Regions from separate parts of the Novosphingobium sp. YAF33 genome, predicted to be linked through region 4. Evidence: riboswitches for the same ligand, from Rfam matches in the RefSeq annotation. Region 4 holds a riboswitch; each other region holds the start of a gene.
The links. Region 4 has a riboswitch for cobalamin ahead of AB4Z00_RS25360 (TonB-dependent siderophore receptor). Riboswitches for the same ligand answer to the same signal wherever they lie in the genome.

Region 1 (4,883 bases), on a different contig from region 4:
TCCTGCGCGCCGATGCGGTGATGGCGGCGCTGGGCGCGAAGGCCTGCGGCAGGCCGGTGAAGATCGCGATGCCGCGGCCCCTGATGCTCAACAACGCCACGCACCGCCCGGCCACGATCCAGCGCATCCGCATCGGCACCGGCAAGGACGGGCGCATCACCGCGATCGGCCATGAAAGCTGGTCCGGCGACCTTCCCGGCGGCGGCCCGGAATCGGCGACGCAGCAGACCAAGTTGCTCTATGCCGGCGCCAATCGCCTCACTGCCCTGCGGCTGGCCGAACTGGACCTGCCCGAAGCCAATGCCATGCGCGCACCCGGCGAAGCGCCCGGCCTCATGGCGCTGGAGATCGCCATCGACGAAGTGGCCGAGAAGCTGGGCATGGACCCGGTGCGGTTCCGCGTGCTCAACGATACGCAAGTCGATCCCGAGCATCCCGAGCGGCCCTTCTCGCAGCGCAACCTCGTGCGATGCCTGGAGGACGGTGCCAAGCGCTTCGGCTGGGAACGCCGCCAGACGCGTCCGGGCAAGATGCGTGACGGGCGCTGGCTGATCGGCATGGGCGTGGCGGCGGCGTTCCGCAACAACATCAACATGACATCGGCCGCGCGCGTGCGGCTGTCGAGCGACGGCGTGGTCACGGTGGAGACCGACATGACCGACATCGGCACCGGCTCCTACACCATCATCGCCCAGACCGCGGCGGAGATGATGGGCCTGCCGGTGGAGAAAGTGCGCGTGAAGCTGGGCGATTCCTCGTTCCCGGCCTCCGCAGGCTCCGGCGGGCAATGGGGCGCCAACAGCTCCACGTCTGGCGTCTATGCGGCCTGCGTGAAGCTGCGCGAAGCCGCGGCGCAGCGGCTCGGCATGGACCCCGCCACCGCGGAATTCGCCGATGGCGAAGTGCGCGCGGGCAACCGCTCCGCCGCCCTGGCCGAGGCGGCGAAGTCTGGCGAGATCGTTGCCGAAGAGACGATGCAGTGGGGCGACCTGGGCAAGAAGTTCCAGCAGTCGACCTTCGGCGCGCACTTCGTGGAAGCGGCCGTGGACGCCTATACCGGCGAGACGCGGGTGCGACGCATGCTGGCGGTCTGCGCGGCCGGACGTATCCTCAATCCCAAGACGGCGCGCAGTCAGGTGATCGGCGCCATGACCATGGGCGTGGGCGGCGCGCTGATGGAGGAACTGGCCGTCGACAAGCGCTTCGGGTTCTTCGTCAATCACGACCTTGCCGGGTACGAAGTGCCGGTCCACGCCGACATTCCGCACCAGGACGTGGTTTTCCTCGACGAGGCGGACGACAAGGTCTCGCCGATGAAGGCCAAGGGCGTGGGCGAACTCGGGCTCTGCGGCGTCGGCGCGGCCGTGGCCAACGCGGTCTACAACGCCACGGGGGTGCGCGTGCGGGACTATCCGCTCACGCTGGACAAGCACCTTGCGAAGCTGCCGGCTATCGCCTGAATCCCAGGTCGGCGGTTTGGCAGGTCAGCAGGTCGGCGATCAGCTCCGGCGCCGAGGGGAAGTAGAAGTGCATGTAGCTGGCCGTGAGCGGTCCGTGGCGGAACAGGCGTTCGCCCGGCCGCCCGTCCGGCGTGACGGCGCTGACGGTGGGCAAAAGGGACGTTTCCAGCCGCGAATAGTGGAACGTGTGGCCCCGCGCGACATGACCGCCCAGTTCCATCTCTTGCATGCCCAGCGCTGCCAGCCGCCTTTGCATCACGGCCCGCGCAGGCAGCAGGCCGAGCAGGGCGGCACTGGCGCCGTCGGTGCTTTCGAGCCTCTCGGAGGCGTAAAGCATGCCGCCGCATTCGGCCAGGATCGGCCGCCCTGCCTGGAAGTGGGCGCGGATCGCCGCGATCATCGGGCGATTGGCGGAAAGAGCGTCCAGGTGCAGCTCGGGATAGCCCCCGGGTAGCCACAAGCCGTCGCAAGGGGGCAGCATGGCATCGCGCAGCGGCGAGAAGAAGGCGAGCCGCGCCCCGGCCCGTTCCAGAAACGCGAGGTTGGCGGGATAGATGAAGCCGAATGCCTCGTCGCGGGCAATGGCGATGCGGCGGCCTGACAGCGCGGAAGGCGGCGCTTCGGCGGCTTCCGGGGCGGGGAAGGGCACCGGCTCGGGCAGCCAGAGCGCGGTTTCGGGCAGACTGTCGGCGGCGCGGTCTATGCGCGCCTCGATATCCGCCACCTCCCCGGCCTGCACCAGTCCGAGGTGCCGTTCGGGCAGGCCGAGCCCGGCATCGCGCCGGAGGGTGCCAAGCCATTCCACGCCGTCCGGCATGCCGCGCTCCAGCAGTTCGGCATGGCGCGCGCTGCCGACGCGGTTGGCCAGCACGGCGGCCAGGGTCACGTCGGCGCGGTAGGTGGAAAGGCCGTGGACCAGCGCACCGAACGTCTGCGCCATCGATGCCCCGTCGATCACCGCCATGACCGGCAGACCGAACAGGCGGGCAATGTCGGCGGAGGAGGGGGTGCCGTCGAACAGGCCCATCGCCCCTTCGACAAGGATCAGGTCGGCGTCCCGCGCGGCCTCGTGCAGCAGGGCGCGGCATTCCCGCTCTCCGCACATGAACAGGTCGAGCTGGTGGACGGGCGCGCCGCTGGCCCTTTCCAGCACCATCGGGTCCAGGAAGTCCGGCCCGCACTTGAACACCCGCACTTTGCGCCCGGCGCGGCGGTGGCGGCGGGCCAGCGCGGCGGTGACGAGGGTCTTGCCCTGTCCCGACGAGGGCGCGGTGACCAGCAGGGCGGGACAGGCCGTCATGCGGGCAGGCACGAATATCGTCCGGACGGAGCGGTATCCGAAAGGCGGAAGGGGCAGGGCGGCATGACGGTTCGATCCTCCTGGGCGCAAGTACGGCTTGTCGTCTCGCGAAAGACCGGGTCCGCGGGGAGCAGCGCTCCGCATCGGGCATGGCCCCCGTCCGCCCGGTTCATCCCGCCCGCGCGAAGGATCGACGGCTGGGGGCCGGTTTCCTGACTTCCTGGGCCCGATTTCTTGGAATCGGCGCGCCTTCCGCCGCCTTCTCGGCACCGCGCGGTGCCAATGGCGTGCTGGCGGGGCGCATCCCCGGTTACAGTTGCGGGAGCAGTGCCGGATTCCAGCGGAATTACCCCTCTGGCCCGGACTTCCCGATTAAGCCCTTGCGGGCACCCCTGGCCCGGCGGGCCTATGGTACTTCGCCAGAGAGCGCAAGCGCGGGACAAGGCAAGCGCAAGCGTCGGACAAGACCAGCGCAAGCGTCGGACATGACCAGCGCAAGCGCGGGACATGACCAGCGCAAGCGCCGGGCTCTTGCACGCGGCACCCCACCGGGATAGGGGCGCTCCAGCGACAGGTTCCCCGCAAGGGGATCAAAAGGGAACGCGGGTGAATGCCCGGGCTGCCCCTGCAACTGTAAGCGGCGAGCCGTGCGGCCAATTCGCCATTGGGGATGCAAGTCCCTGAGAAGGCGGCCGAAATGGCACTGACCCGTGAGCCAGGAGACCTGCCTGACGCCGTCGTTCTTCGACCGGACAGGGTGAGCCGGGCGAACGGGGCCATTCCTCGCGCAACGACAGCCATTGCCGTGCCGGCACGCGCCGCGCGGGAGGGGGGCGTCGTCCGCTGCATGGGCGGCAGAGGCCCTGCCTTTCGCATGCGTGCCGACCCGGCCGGGTCGATGCTCGTGCGAAGGACATGCCGTGAACTGCCGAATTCCCGCCGCCAGCCCCCTGGCTCTCGCGCTCGCCCTTGCAGGGGCGCTGCACCCGCTCGCGGCCCTGGCCGAGGAGGCCGATGCAGTGCCTCTGGACGAACGCATCGTGGTCACCGCCCTGCGCACGCCCGTTGCGGCCGACCGGGTGGCCGATACCGTCACCGTGCTCGACGAGGCGCAGATCGTTGCGGCCCAGCCGATCGCTCTGACCGATGTGCTGCTGCGCACGCCCGGCATCAGCATGTCGCGCAACGGCGGTTACGGCACCACCACGTCGCTGCGCATTCGCGGTGCCGATGCCGGGCAGACGGTGATGGTGATCGACGGGATGCGCCTGTCGGACGCCTCATCGACGGCGGGAGGCTATGGCTTTGCCAATTTCCTGATCGACGATGCCGATCGCATCGAGATCCTGCGCGGTCCGCAATCGATCCTCTGGGGCAGCGATGCCATCGGCGGTGTCGTCAACGTCCGCACTCGCCGCGCGGCCGCGCCGCTGGAAGGCAGCTTCGCGGTGGAAGCAGGAACCCATGACACCGTCTCGGCCCGCGCGGGTCTTGGCGGCACCTCCGAGGCCGTCGACTGGCGCATTGCCGCCTCGCGCTTCGCCACGGACGGCATCTCCGCGCGCGCGAACGGCAAGGAGGACGACGGCTACCGGCGCAGCGCGGCCAGCGGCACGATGACTTACCGCGTCGCGCCCGGCATCTCGCTGGATCTGCGCGGCTACTGGTCGGATTCGCGGAACGCGTTCGACGGTACCTCCGGCGACTCCCTGGCCTATGGCCGGACGCGCGAATGGTCGGGCTATGCCGGGGTGATCTTCGCGCTGCTGGACGGCCGGCTGGCGAACCGCGTGGCCGTGCTCCAGACCGAGACCGACCGCGAGAACTTCGACCCCGCGCGGCAGGTCCGCCAGCTCACGTTCGACGCCCATGGCCGCGTGCGCCGTTTCGAGTACCAGGGCACCTACACGTTCAGCGAGGCCATCCAGGCCGTGTTCGGCGCCGAGCGCGAGGAACAGCGGATGACCACCGCCTCGCCCGCGAACAGCACGGCGGCCTATGCCCTCGTGCCCAGCCGGGCGAATACCGAGAGCGTCTACGGCGAACTGCGCGTGACCCCGCTCACCGGGCTGACGCTCAATGGCGGCGCGCGCTACGATCACCAGTCGCGCTTCGGCGGCAAC
Region 2 (4,883 bases), on a different contig from region 4:
CGCGTCGGTATCGCGAATGCGCCGCGCCAGATCTGCCTCCGGTAGCGTGGCGGTGAGGACAGTGAGGACATCGTCGCCCCAGGTCATCGGCGCGCCGCATGCCGTCCAGGCGCCCGACATTCCGGTGATCCCCGGCACGACGGCGACCGGCACCGGTGCCGGCCCCGCATTGCCCCCTGCTTCGACCAGGCGGGTATAGAGGTGCATGAACGAGCCGTAGAAGAAGGGGTCGCCCTCGCAGAGCACCACGACATCCTCGCCCTCGCGGACAAGCTTCGCCAGTTGCTCGGTCCAGCTTGCGTAGAAGCGGGAAAGGCAGGCGTTGTAGCGCGGGTCTCCCAGCGGAATCTCCGTGGTCACCGGATATTCCATCGCATGCTCGACGACATCGGCGCGGAGCATGCCCTCGACGATCCGCCGCGCCTGACCGGGCCGGCCGGCCTTGCGGAAGTAAGCGACATGCCTGGCTCCGCGCACCAATCGGTCGGCGCGAACGCTCAGCAGGTCCTGCGCGCCGGGGCCCAGTCCGACGCCGTGTACGGTTCCCACGCTCATTCCGCGCTGCTCGCGATGGCGTTGACCGCGGCCACGGTGATCGCGCTGCCGCCCAGCCTTCCTTCGACGATGCAGCAGGGCACCGGGCAGGTATCCCATAGGGCGGCCTTGGACTCGGCCGCCCCCACGAAGCCGACCGGACAGCCAATGATCGCTGCCGGGCGCGGGCAATCGGGGTCCTCCAGCATGTCGAGCAAGTGGAACAGCGCGGTGGGCGCATTGCCGATGGCCACCACCGCCCCGCCAAGGTGCGGCCGCCAGAGTTCGAGCGCCGCCGCCGAGCGGGTATTCGCCATCGCCTGCGCCATTTGCGGGACTTGCGGATCCTGGAGCGTGCAGATCACCGCATTGTCCGCGGGAAGCCGGGCGCGGGTGATCCCTTCGCCCACCATGCGCGCATCGCACAGGATCGGCGCACCCGCCTCCAGCGCCGCCATCGCCGCGCGGGCGAATCCGGGCGAGAAGCGGATGTGCCGCGCCAGCTCCACCAGCCCCGAGGCGTGGATCATGCGGACCGCGATGCGCTCCTCGTCAGCGGGAAAAGCCGCGAGGTCCGCCTCGGCGCGGATCGTCGCAAACGACTGGCGATAGATGGCCGCGCCATCCTTTTCGTAGATATGCGCCATTCATGAGGCTCCGAAATGGGCAAGGACATGGTCGGGAGAAAGGCCGCCCCGCGTCGGCGGGTCGCCCGCGCGGCCACGGAGGGCGAGGTCGAAGGCGCCGTCGCGCCCGGTCAGGACCACGTCGCTCGGCCGTGCGCGCGCGCAGCCTTTGGCGCAGCCGGAAACGTGCAGGCGCCCGGACACATGCGGCGCCAACCGGCGCGCCAGTTCGCGCGTTTCGACCGTCGCCTGCGGGCATGTCGGCGCGCCCGGACAGGCATCGGCGCGCAGCAGCGGGTCGCCGGGATCGAGAATGAAGCCCTCCACCGGCTCTCGCACGTCGGATTCCGCCAGAAGCTGCCGCCAAGGTGTAACGCGAAGCGCCGCAGCGCCGGTCGCTGCCATCAGCCGCACCAGTGCCTCCCCCTCGATCCGCCCGAACGGCACCCCGTAGCCATGCGGCGCAGCGGCTCCGACGGCGGGACGGCTATCCCCCCGCGCCCATTGCGGAAGAGCGGCCGTGTGGCGCGAGGCCCGGCGGGCAGCGGCGCCGCCGGTCTCCACGAACCAGTGGGCCAGCGCGATCAGGCGGTCTGCGGCTTCTTCCAGCGGAATGGAAACCCCGCTCTCGCGCCCGTCGAGGCGGAGCAGCAGGCCGCCGGCTTCCGCGCGCTCGATGCGGAAATCCGCAGGGCTGTCCAGCAGCGTGGCGACGGGGCCGGCATCGACCGCGATGCCCATCTTTCCGGGCAATTCGGGCAACTCGGCCAGACGGCCCAGGAGTTCTTCCGCGATCCGCGCGGTATCGTCCCCGCGATCCCAGCCGGGTGCGACAAGCAGGTTGCGCCGCCCCTCCAGACCGGCGTCGGCATCGACCAGGCCCCGGTCGACCAGGGCGCGCAGCAAATCCTGCCAGCCCTGCTCGCGGACACCGCGGATCTGGAGATTGGCGCGATTGGTGATGTCTATCGCACCGCTGCCGAAACGGCGCGCCAGATCGGCAAGCACCGCGATCTCGGCCGCGGTCAGGCGCGCCAGCCGGGGCTTCACGCGCACGATCAGCCCGTCTCCGGCCATCATCGGACGCCAGGCATCCGGGCACCATCCGCGCAAGGCGAAGCCTGTCATCGGGACGCGCGTTTCATCCTGCCGCACGGCATCATCCTCTCGCGCGCAGCGACGATGACCGGGGCTTGCCGACGGGCGTCGGTCCGCACGCAACGACGGGCGGGCGCGATGAACGCCCGTCCTGCGCGCCGATGCAGCCCCAGCCGCACGGCTTCGTCGCTCACGCGGAGTACCGAGCCTTGGCCTATCCCTGGGCCAGGGCAAGAGCGACCGATGCGCCGGCAGGTCTCCTGGCTTGCGGGTCAAAGCGCGATGCTCGGCCTTCCCGGACCGTGGCGCCGGGCGCCCGCGATCCAGTGGCCGGCTTCCCGGGGGAAGCCACGGCATCTTGCTCACCGCTCACAGTTGCAGGGACAGCCGCGGATTCGAGGGACGAACCCTCTCACCGCGTTCCCTATTAAGCCTCGTTCGAGGCACCGGCGCGATCTTGCCCGCCGATCCTGACGGATCGAGCGGGCACCGGGGCGCTAACGCAGGAAATGCCGATCCGCAAGTCTCATGGAGCCACGTCCAAACAGGGACGCGCGCTGGGAGCGCGGTTAGAGCCCCCCGGTCAGCGGTAGCTCAGCTTCGGGAAGAAATCCCCGCGTCCCTCGGGCAGCAGGTCCAGCAAGCCCCAGACCGGGTCCAAAGCATCCAGCGAGCGATGGTGCTGGTCCGGCTCCTCCGGGGCGTAGAGCAGTTCGCCGCCCCAGAAATGCCGAACCTCGCCGCCATCCTTGCGGAAGACGTTGATCATCGGCTCGTCCCAGTCCTTGCCGTCCTCGTACCCGCGTTCCTGGCGCATGGCGGGGGTTACGCCGGCCGTGTTGCCGAAATAGTCCCGTGTGTAGCTGCTGCCTTCGGCCGATAGGAACCGGAGATGCGGCCAGCGGCGTTCACGCGCCCAGGCCACCAGACGGGCCAAAGGCGAACGGGCGACGACGTAGAACGCCGCAGCCTGCGGGACATGCCGTGCGGCCCCGTCCAGCCCGTCGAGCAGATGCGTGCAGCCGGTGCAGGGCTCGTCGCGCTCGGGACCGAACATGTAGCTGTAGAGGATCAGGCTGGGCTTCCCCGCGAACAGTTCCGACAGCCGCACCTGCTCCGGGCGCTGATGATCCCCGATGCGCTCGAAGACGTAGTCCTCCTTGATCGTCCCGCCGGGGGGCAGCGCCCGGCGCATCGCCGCAACCGTTTCCGTCTGGCGGCGCAGGGCCATTTCGGCATCGAGCAGTTCATTGCGCGCGCGGCGGTATTCGGCGCTTTCGTTAGGAAAACTGAGATGTTCCATGATCGGGCTCCTCCCTCCGGTTGCTCCCCTGACGCTCGCAGCCTGAACGCCCGAACGAGGGCAAGAGTTCACGCAAAGCTGCGGCAAATCGCCGCCCCCTTCCGGCAACGCGGCAAGCCCCTGACGCAAGGCGATATTCCGACCCCGTGCTGTCATGATCCGGGGCTAGTCGCGCAAATGACCCACCCTGCCGCCCCGCCAGGAGGCGGGATCATGGCCGCAGCGCCGCGCTTCTGCACGGGGTACGCTGCCCGCGATCCCTGCCTTGAGCCCGGAGATTACCGCGATGAACCACCACCCGACCGAAACCACCCTGTCCCGCCGCGGCATGCTCCTTGCCGGCGCTGGGGCAGGCGCCGCCACGCTTCTCGGCCAAGGCCCCGCACTGGCGGCGCCGCAGAATTCGGTCGCGCAAACTGGAGGCGCGCGCAAGAAGCCGCTGGTGATCGGCCACCGCGGCTGTTCGGCGCTGCGGCCCGAGCACACCTTGGCGTCCTATGCCAAGGCCATCGACCAGGGCGCGGACTTCGTGGAGCCGGATCTCGTCTCGACCAAGGACGGTGCCCTGATCGCCCGGCATGAGAACAACATTGCCGAAACCACCAATGTCGCGGACCATCCCGAATTCGCCCAGCGCCGCACGACCAAGGCGATCGACGGGGAAAAGGTCACCGGCTGGTTCACCGAGGATTTCACCCTCGCAGAGATCAAGACCCTGCGCGCAGTCGAACGGCTCGGCGCCATGCGCCCCGAAAGCAAGAGCTACGACGGCCAGTTCCAACTGCTCACGCTTGAGGAAATCGCGGACTTCGTGGCCGCGGAATCCGCCGCGCGCGGCCGCAAGATCGGCCTCATTCCCGAGATCAAACACTCCACCTATTTCGCCGGGATCGGCCTGCCGCAGGAACAGCGCTTCCTCGACCGCGTGGCCGCGAGCCATTATCTCTCGACGGCCCCGGTGATCGTCCAGAGCTTCGAGGTGGCCAATCTCAAGTGGCTGCGCCCGCGCATCGCCGCCTATCGCAGCCTGCAGCTCCTGCAACTGACCGTGCCTCTGGACATGCACCCCGCCGATGTCGCCGCCTCCGGGGGCAGCCTCACGTTCAAGCAGATGCTCACGCCCGCCGGTCTGGCCGAAGTCAGGACTTATGCCGAGTGGATCGCCCCCGTGCTCCAGGGGATCATTCCCTTCGGCGATGCCACGGGCAAGTCCGGCCCGCTGGGCAAGCCGAGCACGCTGGTGCGCGATGCCCATGCGGCCGGCCTGCTCGTCTCGACCTGGACGGTACGACCGGAAAACAGCTTCCTGCCCACGGACTTCC
Region 3 (4,883 bases), on a different contig from region 4:
CGCCAAAACATGGCAACCGGAATACGAAATCTAGACACGTCGCCGATTTTTACCGCTCAGGACCATGCCGGAGAACGATCCTGAACGCCCGGGCGGATGAAATCCTTGTAAAATAACGCCGACAACCCCTTCCGGCGCAACATCATCTTGAGCAGGCGGCGGTTCTCACGCTAGGTGGCTATCCATGAGCGACCTCGAGACAATGCCCGGACATCTGATCCGCCGCCTGCAGCAGATTTCCCTTGCGCGCTTTGCCTCGCGCATGGCGGAAGCCGGTCTCGATCTCACATCCGTGCAATATGCGGCGCTGCTCACGCTTCGCGACCATCCCGGACTGGACCAGCAGACCCTCGCCGGCATGATCGCCTACGACCGCGTGACCATTGGCGGCGTCATCGACAGGCTGGTGCAGAAAGGCCTCGTAGACCGGGAAGTCAGCCCTACCGACCGGCGGGCGCGGGTGCTCATGCTCAGCAGTGCCGGACTGGTGACGCTCGATATCGCGGAGCCCTGGGTCGACAAGGTTCAGGACGATCTCGTCGTCCACCTGTCGCGGGAAGAGCGCGATGTCTTCTTGAGAGTGCTCCAGAAAGCCACGCAGGCGGGCAACGAGATGAGCCGTGCGCCGCTCCGTCTCGTGGCCAAAGTGCAGAGTTCCTGAACCAGGCAGCTCTGCACTCCAACCGATTGAACGATCAGGACTTTGCCTTCTGCAGCACGCGCTCGGCCCAAAGTCCGAAAGCGAGGCCAATCGTCGCCCATAGCACCAGCTGCGTGCCGATGGAGGCCACGCGGAAGTTCCACAGAAGCACGGCCGGGAAGTCCGTGGGAACCTCGTTAACGGCAGGCAGCAGAAACTGCCCGAGGCCCACCAGGCCCAGATAGATCACAAGACCGAGCAGCGTGGCATCGAAACCGCGTCCCGGTCGTGCAAGGGCGCTCCTGATACGCGCTGCCACGACGGCGGCGCCGAGCGACAGCGCGATCATGCCGAAATAGGCAGCAGTGCGCAGGGCCACGGTTTCGTGCTTGCCCACGGCTGGCGGGGTCTGGGGATATTTGATCGCCGGTACCACCACCACCAGCGCGAATGTCAGCGCGGCCAGCATGAGTGCGAAGCTGCGCGGGCCCAGATTTACCATGCGGCCGTAGCCGTAAGCGAAGACGAGCGAGAAGATCCCGCCCACCGCAGCGCCGTACAGCACGAGTGCGGTCACCAGTCCCGCACCTTTCTGCGTATCGCGGCTGACGAGTTCCTCTTCCTGCGGCTCGGCCGGCGTGCCGGTGTGGGGCATGGCCATCCCGGCGTGGCCGGACGGGGCATCATGCGCGGAGTGGCTTTCCTCGTAACCGATCGCCAGATCGATCTGCGGTTCGGCAAAGCCCCGCGCGAAAAGCGTGGCGAGAAGCGCGCCCAGAATGCCGGCAAGCATCCCGCGCCAGAGCAAGTCCCTGGTCATGTGCAGCGCCTCAGTGGCAGGGGAAGCCGAGGAGGTGACGCCCGTCGTGGACGAACTCGTGGACGTACATGCCCTGGAACAGGGAGAAGGCGCCCTGCTCGGTGCTGACGAAATAGATGAAGATGACGGCCAGCAGCGTGCCGAGCACGGCCCAGGGCGCGATGTCTTCCAGGGGAATGGCGTTACCGCCCGGCACGGGAATGAAAGCGTCGTCGAAAACTGCGGTGGAAACAGCCATTGTCATGCTCCTTGGCGGGATTGCGCGTCCCCGGAAAACCTGTTGCCAAGAAGGAAGGTCTGGCTCTCGACGGGACGGTTCCCGTGCGATTACAGTGGCGCGACCGCGCCGGATTCTCACCGGCTTCTTCGATACTCGACGCCGCTTCCTTAGGACCGCGCGGGCCGCGGCGTCAACGACCCCACGGAATTTACCCTTGGCGACAACCCTCCTGCTGATCTGCATCGCCGCCACGGCGTCGAGCCGCGAAGGCCGGTTTCCCGAGCCGGCGGAACCGCTGGATGCGGCAGGGCGACGCGATGCCGCCCTGGCCAGGTTGCCCCAACGCTACCACGCCGCGGTGCAGGCCAGCCCCGCCCGCGCCGCTGCCGAGACCGCCTCGGCGATGGGGCTCACGGCCAGAACCGAACCGGCGCTTGCCGATATCGATCATGGCGAGTGGCAAGGCTTGTCCTTCGCGCAGATCGAGGCAAGCGATCCCGGACAGCTCGGCCGGTGGCTGGCCGAACCCGCGCAAGGCGCGCCCGCGGGTGAAACACTGGATCAGGTTCGCACGCGGATCGGTGCATGGATGGACCGCGTTGCCGGCTCCGACGCGCCGACCTGCGCCATCACGCACCCGATGACGATCCGCGCCGCCATCTCCCATGCGCTGGAACTGCCGCTGCGCGCAGCGCTCGCCATCGATGTGGCGCCGCTCTCCTGCACCGTTCTTTCCTTCAACCGGAGTTGGCGATTGCAGTCTCTGGGTCTTGCGGTGCGGGGCGTCCCCGGCTAATCGCCTCCGGGTTCGGGATGCCTTCTGGCGACCGGACGAAGATCGCGCCGGTGCCCCGCAAGGGGCTTAATACGGGAACGCGGTAAGGACGGTTCGCCGTCCCGATCCGCGGCTGTCCCTGCAACTGTAAGCGGCGAGCGCGATGCACATTCGCGGCGGGGCAAGCCCCCCACCGCAGCCACTGGGCCGGACGCTAAGTCATGCGAGGCCTGGGAAGGCCGTGCATCGCGTGATGACCCGCGAGCCAGGAAACCTGCCGGCGTCGATGTCGCTCTTGCCCGGGTCCAGGGAATGGCCAAGGCACGGTAACTCTTCCGTCTGAGCGACGTGATGCATGCGGCCGGGGCCGCAGCGGCATATCGCGTCGGGCGCCCGTGCGCCGGTCCGTCGCGGCGTGCCGCCATCGTCGCGCCCGCGACGGGACGCCCCGCCGTTTCAGGTCGCTGGCGCGCGGGAGACGAGATATGAGCAAAGTTCCCACCACCGTCATCACCGGCTTCCTCGGCGCCGGCAAGACCACGCTGATCCGCCACCTGCTCCAGAACGCCAAGGGTCGCCGCCTCGCGCTCATCATCAACGAGTTCGGCGACGTCGGCGTCGACAGCGAACTGGTGAAGGGCTGCAATGACGAGGCCTGCCCGGAAGACGACATCGTCGAACTGGCCAACGGCTGCATCTGCTGCACCGTCGCCGACGATTTCCTGCCGACCATGCAGAAGCTGCTCGACCGCGAGAACAAGCCCGACCACATCATTATCGAAACCAGCGGCCTTGCCCTGCCAAAGCCACTGGTGAAGGCGTTCCAGTGGCCGGATATCCGCACCCGCGCGACGGTTGACGGCGTGGTCGCGCTGATCGACGCCGATGCCGTGGCCGCCGGCCGCTTCGCCACGGACGAGGCCGCGCTTGCCGCAGCCCGCGCCGCCGATCCGATGCTGGACCATGAAAGCCCGCTGGAGGAACTGTTCGAGGAACAGCTCGGCTGCGCGGACATGGTCGTGCTCAACAAGACCGACCTCGTCGATGCCGATGCCCTCGCCCATGTCGAAACGCTGGTCTTGGCCGAAACGCGCCCCGGCGTGAAGATCGTACGCGCGGACCACGGCGCGGTCGATATCGCCGCGCTGCTGGGCATCACCGCTGCTGCCGAGGACGACCTCGATTCCCGCCCCTCGCACATCGACGGGCTGGACGAGGATCACGACCATGACGACTTCGACAGCTTCGTCGTCTCGGGCGGCGATGTCGCCGATCTCGACGCCCTGCTCGCGCGCCTGAAGGACCTGATCGCGGAGCATGACGTGCTGCGCGTGAAGGGCATGGTCGTGGTCGGCGGCAAGCCGAGCCGCCTTGTCGTGCAGGCCGTGGGGCCGCGCATCCAGCACTTCTACGACCGCGCCTGGCTGCCGCAGGAAGCGCGCCGCACCCAGCTTGTCGTCATCGGCCAGAAGGGACTGAACCGCGCGGCCATCGAGGCCGGGCTGGCAGACGTTCTCGGCGCCGTGGCAGCGTGAAGCATAGGCTCCCCTCCCCACTTCGTCATTGCGAACCCGCAAAGCGGGTGAAGCAATCCAGAGCCATGCAGAGCCGCCCTGGATTGCTTCGCTTTGCTCGCAATGACGAGGAAGAGTTCTGTCGCGGTGTCGGGGGGAACGCCTGATGCACCTGCTGTCCGCCACGCCGGGGACGATCTCCAACGGCGAGGAGGCGATCGACCTCGACCAGTCTCCCGGCGACATGGTGATCCTCACTGTGGCGGACAGTGAGCTGGCCTGCTTTGCGAGCGCGGCGGCGCGGTTGCCCTCCGATGCTCCCAGCGTACGCCTCGCCAACCTGCTGCAACTGCGCCACCCCTATTCGATCGACCTCTATGTCGAGAAGGTGATCGCGCACGCCAAATTCGTCTGCGTGATCCTGCTCGGCGGCAAGAGCTACTGGGACTACGGCATCGACGAGATCGCCCGCGTCGCCCGCGAAAACGGCATTGCCTTCGCCGCCATCGCCGACGGGCGAGAAGCCGATCCGGCGCTCGACCGCGCGTCCACCCTGCCCGCCGAAACGCGTGAGAAATTGCGCGACTATCTGCGGCAGGGCGGCACCGCCAATGCCCTCTCTTTCCTGCGCACCGCCGCGCAGGCAATCGGCTTTGATGCGGGCGAACCCGACGATCCCGTGCCGGTGGCCGATGCAGGGCTCTATCTCGCGGGAACCGAGCGGGCGGGCCTTGCCGATGTGCAGGCCGGATGGGTGGAAGGCCGGCCGCTGGCGCTGCTGGTGTTCTACCGCGCGCTGATGATCGCAGGCACGCTCGACGCGGTGGACGCCATGATCGCGGCGCTGCGGGAACGCGGCTTCAATGTCGGCGCCGTACACGTCCGCGCGCTGCGCGAACCTTTCGCCGTAGATT
Region 4 (4,883 bases):
CTGTTCGAAAAGCCGGCGCTCAGCCTGGATACGATGCGCGGCAAGAACCTGGCAGAGTATTCCCTCGTCACCAGGGCAGTGCCAGAAGTCGGATACCTCGGCCAGCGCCTCACGCAGCGTTTTCGCCGCTTCCCGGTCTGCAGCCGTGATTGCAAGCATAGTCAACTCTTGTTCCTCTGAATGCTGGATTCCTGCAAAACAGCTGCCCTACAAGTGATACCGGATAACCGTGCGGCAGAAGCGCTGCTATGAGCGCTTCTGCCGCACGGCCTTTACCAGGACCCAAACAAACGTCTCTACACAGAGCGTTTCATAGAGCCGACAAGCTTCAGGGTACCCTTGTGCCACGACCAAAGAAGAAGCCGAGAACCAGGATTACGGCCGCCACCAGCAGGAAGACCTTTGCGAGGCTGGCCGAGAGGCCTGCAACGCCGCCAAAACCCAGAAGCGCAGCGATCAATGCGACGACAGCAAAAATTATTGCCCAGCGAAACATGAGTGCTCTCCCTTAGACTAACTACACCAACGCTGCGCCGACATGTTCGCAGCAGCTCGTTCTTTAGAACTTTCAAGCTGTCCCGATGTTCCACGAAACCTCGGCAGTGATATCGCGCATGTAGATGTCCTTGTTGATCGGTCAGGAGACTGGCGAGAGTTCGCATCGTTGCCCGGCTCGACGCGCAGCCATTGCGGCGAGGAATGCGGCAAGGACCAGCAGAGCCGCGCTGACCTCGAAAGTGGCGCGCACGCCGGTGGCATCGAAGATGGCGCCGCCCATGGTCGCGCCGAGCGTGATGGCCAGTTGAATGACAGCGACCATCAATCCYCCGCCGGCCTCGGCATCATCGGGAAGCACCTGAGAGAGCCAGGTAAACCATCCTACCGGCGCCGGTGTGGCAATCAGGCCCCATGCCGCAAGCAGCAGGACGGTCGGCCAGAACGAGCCACCGAAGCTTGCCAATGCAAGGGCAACGCCAGCCATCAAGGCCGGTATGACCACGAGCACCCTGCGCAGGTTCATTGCGACGAGCGGCCCTATGGCGGCCGTTCCGGCAAGACCCGACAGGCCGATCAGCAGCAGGATGATCGATAGCCAGGATATGTCGACATGGGTGACGGTTTCGAGAAACGGGCGCAGGTAGGTGAAGAGGGCGAACTGCCCCATGAACAGGACAGCTACGGCGATCAGTCCGATGAAAATGCCGGGCTTGCTCAAAAGGGTGATGACGCTCGCTTGCCGCGATCCGTGCTGCGCAGGGAGCTTGGGGAGGCTGACTGCCTGCCATATCAGCGCCAGCGCCGCGAGCGGAACAAGACAGAAAAATGCGCCGCGCCAGCCCACGACAGAGCCGAGCAAACTGCCCATCGGCGCCGCCACGGCCGTCGCCAATGCACTGCCGCCCTGAAGCGTCGCGATGGCCCGTGGAAGAAACGCACCATTCGAGATGCGCATGAGCACTGCCGTCGACATAGACCAGCAACCGCCGATTGCGATTCCGAGAACGGCCCGCCCGGCCAGCAGCACCGGATAACTCGGGGCGAAGGCGACGATGGCGCCGGATACGATCATAAGCCCCGTCAACCACAGGATCACAAGCTTGCGATCGAGCTTGCGCGTGAGCGAAGATATCGAAAGGCTGGTCAGAACAGCGAACAGACCGGACGCGGCAATGGCCTGTCCGGCCTGCCCTTCGCTGATGATCATGTCGCGCGCCATCGGGGTAAGGAGGCTCACCGGAAGAAACTCCGACGACACCAGCACGAAAGCACACAGTGTCATTGCCAGAACTGCACTCCATGGTGCAGCGCCGGGCCCCGCGTCATCCGCGGTCGTGGTTATCGAAACATGCATGCTTTCACCTTGAATGCGCGGATCTGCGGCTGCGTGACATGTCGATGCTCGGCAGCACGGCAGAGGCACCGCTCGCCGGGGCGCCTGATCAATTGGTGACGAAGCCCTGCTCCGCCATCCTGGTGGCATAGAAGTTCGCGCTCTGCTCCTTCACCGCGCCCATTGGATGGCCTACGACAAGGGCGCCGTGGCGGCGGCCTCGATCCAGATCGTCGGCCATGAAGAGATTGCCGGCGACGGTCATGCCGTATTGGTTTCTGAAGGTGACTTTATCGATCGTGACGCGGTCACTCACGTAGAAATTATCTGTGCCGTTGGACATGTCTTGTGCCTCCGCGAATGGGATGGTGAAGGGAAGGAAGCCAGGTGCAGCTGCGCCGGCAGAGAGTTGAAGAATGGAGCGCCGGGTGGTTCCTGAAGACGCCTAGGCCTGGTGCCAGACCTGGTGTCCGAACCGCTCATGTCTGGGCATGGGATGTCTCCATTGGGAAGCGAGCCCTTCGACCGTGAGCTTTGTCTTTGAGAAGGCCATTGGCTTCAGGCGCCATGCGCCTGGTAGGCAGCGCGCCAATTTGCGCATCGAGGCGGCGCGAGGCCGGTGGGTGTGGCAACGAAAATCGTCATGGCCACCATCTAGGCGCGGGCGCCATCATCCATTAGCCTGAAAGATGAACATGCAGCACTGAGTGAAATTCAATAATGCAACGTGAGACCATGGCTGAAGCGCTGCGCTATCGCGAGCAGTGAGTTCGAAATCCGGCGTTCGCCCAGACGATCATTCCCGAAAGCATCGCCGCCGACGGATACCGACATTCCAGGCAGCGCTTATGCTATTGCGAATTGAGATCATCACAGATATCGCCAACCGGGCCTGGGCGCTTCAGCTCCCGGGCTGATCGCGTCGGTGCCTTGAAAAAGGCTTAAAAGGGAACACGGTGAGAGGGCTCCGCGCCTTTGAATCCGAGGCTGTCCCTGCAACTGTGAGCGGCGAGCGCGATGCACATGTGCGGACGGGAAATGCCCGAGCCGCCAGCCACTGGGCCGGACGCTAAATCCTGCGAGGCCTGGGAAGGCCGTGCATCAAGCTGTGACCCGCAAGCCAGGAGACCTGCCGTCGCACCGGTCGCTCTTGCCTGACCCAGGGGATGGTCTTGGCACGGTCAGTTTTCTCCGTCTGAGCGACGAGAATGCGGCGGAGGCCGCATCGGTGTCGTGCGTCAGCCGCCTTTGGGGTGTCCGGCCACTGCGCGCGCCGACCGTTCGCGCGGACGCCTCCTGCCCGGTGTTGCTCGACGCCTCGGGGGATTGCATTGAGACAGAATACCAAGACCGCGCTGCTTTCAGGAAGCCTCGCACTATCGGCGGTTCCCACGATGACGAGTGCTGCCGAGACCGAACCCGCCGACAATACGATCGTCGTCACGGGCAAGACCGGCGCCTACAACGTCACCCGCTCCAGCGGCGCGACGCGCACGGACACGCCCTTACTCGAAGTGCCGCAGTCCGTGACCGTGCTGACGCGGCAGGTGGTCGACGATCTGCAAGCGAACCGTGTCGAGGACGTGCTAGCCTATGCCGGCGGCATCACGCGCGGCAACAACTTCGGGGGCACTGGTCTCACCGACTACAACCTGCGCGGCTTCACAACCTCGGAATACTTCCGCAACGGTTTTCCGATGAACCGCGGCTATCCGCCGGCACCGGACTCCATCGCCGTCGAGCGCGTGGAGGTGCTGCGTGGCCCTGCTGCCCTGCTATATGGTCGCGGAGATCCGGGCGGCACGTTCAACATTGTTTCGCGCGTACCTACCGACAGGATGGCCCAGACCGTCAGCGGCCGGATCGACAGCTTCGGCGGTTGGCGCGGAACGGTCGATGCCACCGGTCCCATCGATAGCGCAAAGACCGTGCGCTACCGCCTCGGCGCGGCCGTGGAAGGTGGCGACAGCTTCCGCGATCATGTCCAGTCCGACCGCATCGTGGTTGCGCCGGTCGTCGCCTGGGATGCCTCGCCGGACCTGACGTTCATTCTCAGCAGCGAGTTCGTGCAGGTGAAGACCCCGCTGGACCGCGGCAATCCCGCCTTCAGCAATCAGCTCGACATCGCCATTCCCGCTTCACGGTTCTTCGGCGAGCCGTCCGTCGGCCGGTGGCGCGTGCGCAATGGCCTTGGCAGCCTCGTCGCGGAATACAAGCTGGCGCCTGGCTGGAAGCTGCGGGCGGGCGCCCAGTATTACAATGGCGAGTTGGGCGGCCCCGGCATCCAGGCCTCCAGTCTGCGCGCAGATGGCCGCACCCTGGTGCGCACTTATAGCGAGCGTACCTTGCGGTGGCGCGATCTGGATGCACAGGTGAACCTGACCGGCCAGTTCGCCACCGGCAGCGTCGAGCACGAAGTGCTGCTGGGCGCCGAGTTCGAGGCCTTCCACTATACCGAGGTCATCCGCAATTCGAGCCCGACGCTGTCGCCCTTCACGCTGGACATCTTCGCGCCGGTCTATGGCTCCGCAATCCCGCCGCTGAACGGCACGTTCACCAGCATCCGCACCCAGACGCGCACATTCGCGGGCTACGCCCAGGACCAGGTGTCATTGCTACCCTGGCTGAAGCTGCTGGTCGGCGGACGACTGGAGCGATACGAGAGCGACAACCTGAACTTGCGCAGCGGGGTCACTTCTGCGTTCAAGCAGACGGTATTTACGCCGCGCCTTGGGACGGTCTTCGTGCTGGCCCCGCAAGTTTCAGTCTACGGCAGCTATGCCCGCTCCAACAAGCCGAACACCGCAGCGGACGTGAACGGCAATGTCATCGCGCCGGAACGCGGCACCAGCTACGAGGCCGGTGTGAAGCTGGAACTGCTGGACGGCAGGCTGAGCGCGACAGCGGCGCTGTTCCACACCACCAAGCAGAACGTCGCGACCACTGACCCGGACAATCTGGATTACAGTATCGCCGCCGGCGAAGTGCGCAGCCGGGGCTTCGACTTCTCGATCACGGGCAACCTGACCAGGGCATGGCGGATCGTGGGCGG

Region 1: another riboswitch for cobalamin. It lies ahead of AB4Z00_RS02215 (cobyrinate a,c-diamide synthase); the one in region 4 lies ahead of AB4Z00_RS25360 (TonB-dependent siderophore receptor).
Region 2: another riboswitch for cobalamin. It lies ahead of AB4Z00_RS04455 (cobalamin biosynthesis protein CobG); the one in region 4 lies ahead of AB4Z00_RS25360 (TonB-dependent siderophore receptor).
Region 3: another riboswitch for cobalamin. It lies ahead of cobW (cobalamin biosynthesis protein CobW); the one in region 4 lies ahead of AB4Z00_RS25360 (TonB-dependent siderophore receptor).

The regions. Positions count from the first base shown of each region.
Region 1 is NZ_JBFRCW010000001.1:484,737-489,619, reverse strand. It holds gene paoC (aldehyde oxidoreductase molybdenum-binding subunit PaoC) at 1-1,460, shown strand, start outside; gene AB4Z00_RS02215 (cobyrinate a,c-diamide synthase) at 1,450-2,772, opposite strand; cobalamin riboswitch at 2,946-3,169, opposite strand; cobalamin riboswitch at 3,316-3,506, shown strand; gene AB4Z00_RS02210 (TonB-dependent receptor plug domain-containing protein) at 3,681-4,883, shown strand, end outside.
Region 2 is NZ_JBFRCW010000002.1:6,444-11,326, forward strand. It holds gene cobI (precorrin-2 C(20)-methyltransferase) at 1-555, opposite strand, end outside; gene AB4Z00_RS04450 (precorrin-8X methylmutase) at 552-1,181, opposite strand; gene AB4Z00_RS04455 (cobalamin biosynthesis protein CobG) at 1,182-2,315, opposite strand; cobalamin riboswitch at 2,492-2,719, opposite strand; gene AB4Z00_RS04460 (DUF899 family protein) at 2,842-3,561, opposite strand; gene AB4Z00_RS04465 (glycerophosphodiester phosphodiesterase family protein) at 3,848-4,883, shown strand, end outside.
Region 3 is NZ_JBFRCW010000004.1:356,450-361,332, forward strand. It holds gene AB4Z00_RS10900 (DUF6356 family protein) at 1-34, shown strand, start outside; gene AB4Z00_RS10905 (MarR family winged helix-turn-helix transcriptional regulator) at 185-661, shown strand; gene AB4Z00_RS10910 (CbtA family protein) at 696-1,460, opposite strand; gene AB4Z00_RS10915 (CbtB domain-containing protein) at 1,471-1,698, opposite strand; gene AB4Z00_RS10920 (histidine phosphatase family protein) at 1,895-2,476, shown strand; cobalamin riboswitch at 2,509-2,751, shown strand; gene cobW (cobalamin biosynthesis protein CobW) at 2,941-3,990, shown strand; gene cobN (cobaltochelatase subunit CobN) at 4,136-4,883, shown strand, end outside.
Region 4 is NZ_JBFRCW010000024.1:18,162-23,044, reverse strand. It holds gene AB4Z00_RS25380 (hypothetical protein) at 1-159, opposite strand, end outside; gene AB4Z00_RS25375 (DUF1328 domain-containing protein) at 329-496, opposite strand; gene AB4Z00_RS25370 (MFS transporter) at 638-1,780, opposite strand; gene AB4Z00_RS25365 (alpha/beta hydrolase) at 1,941-2,174, opposite strand; cobalamin riboswitch at 2,738-2,982, shown strand; gene AB4Z00_RS25360 (TonB-dependent siderophore receptor) at 3,163-4,883, shown strand, end outside.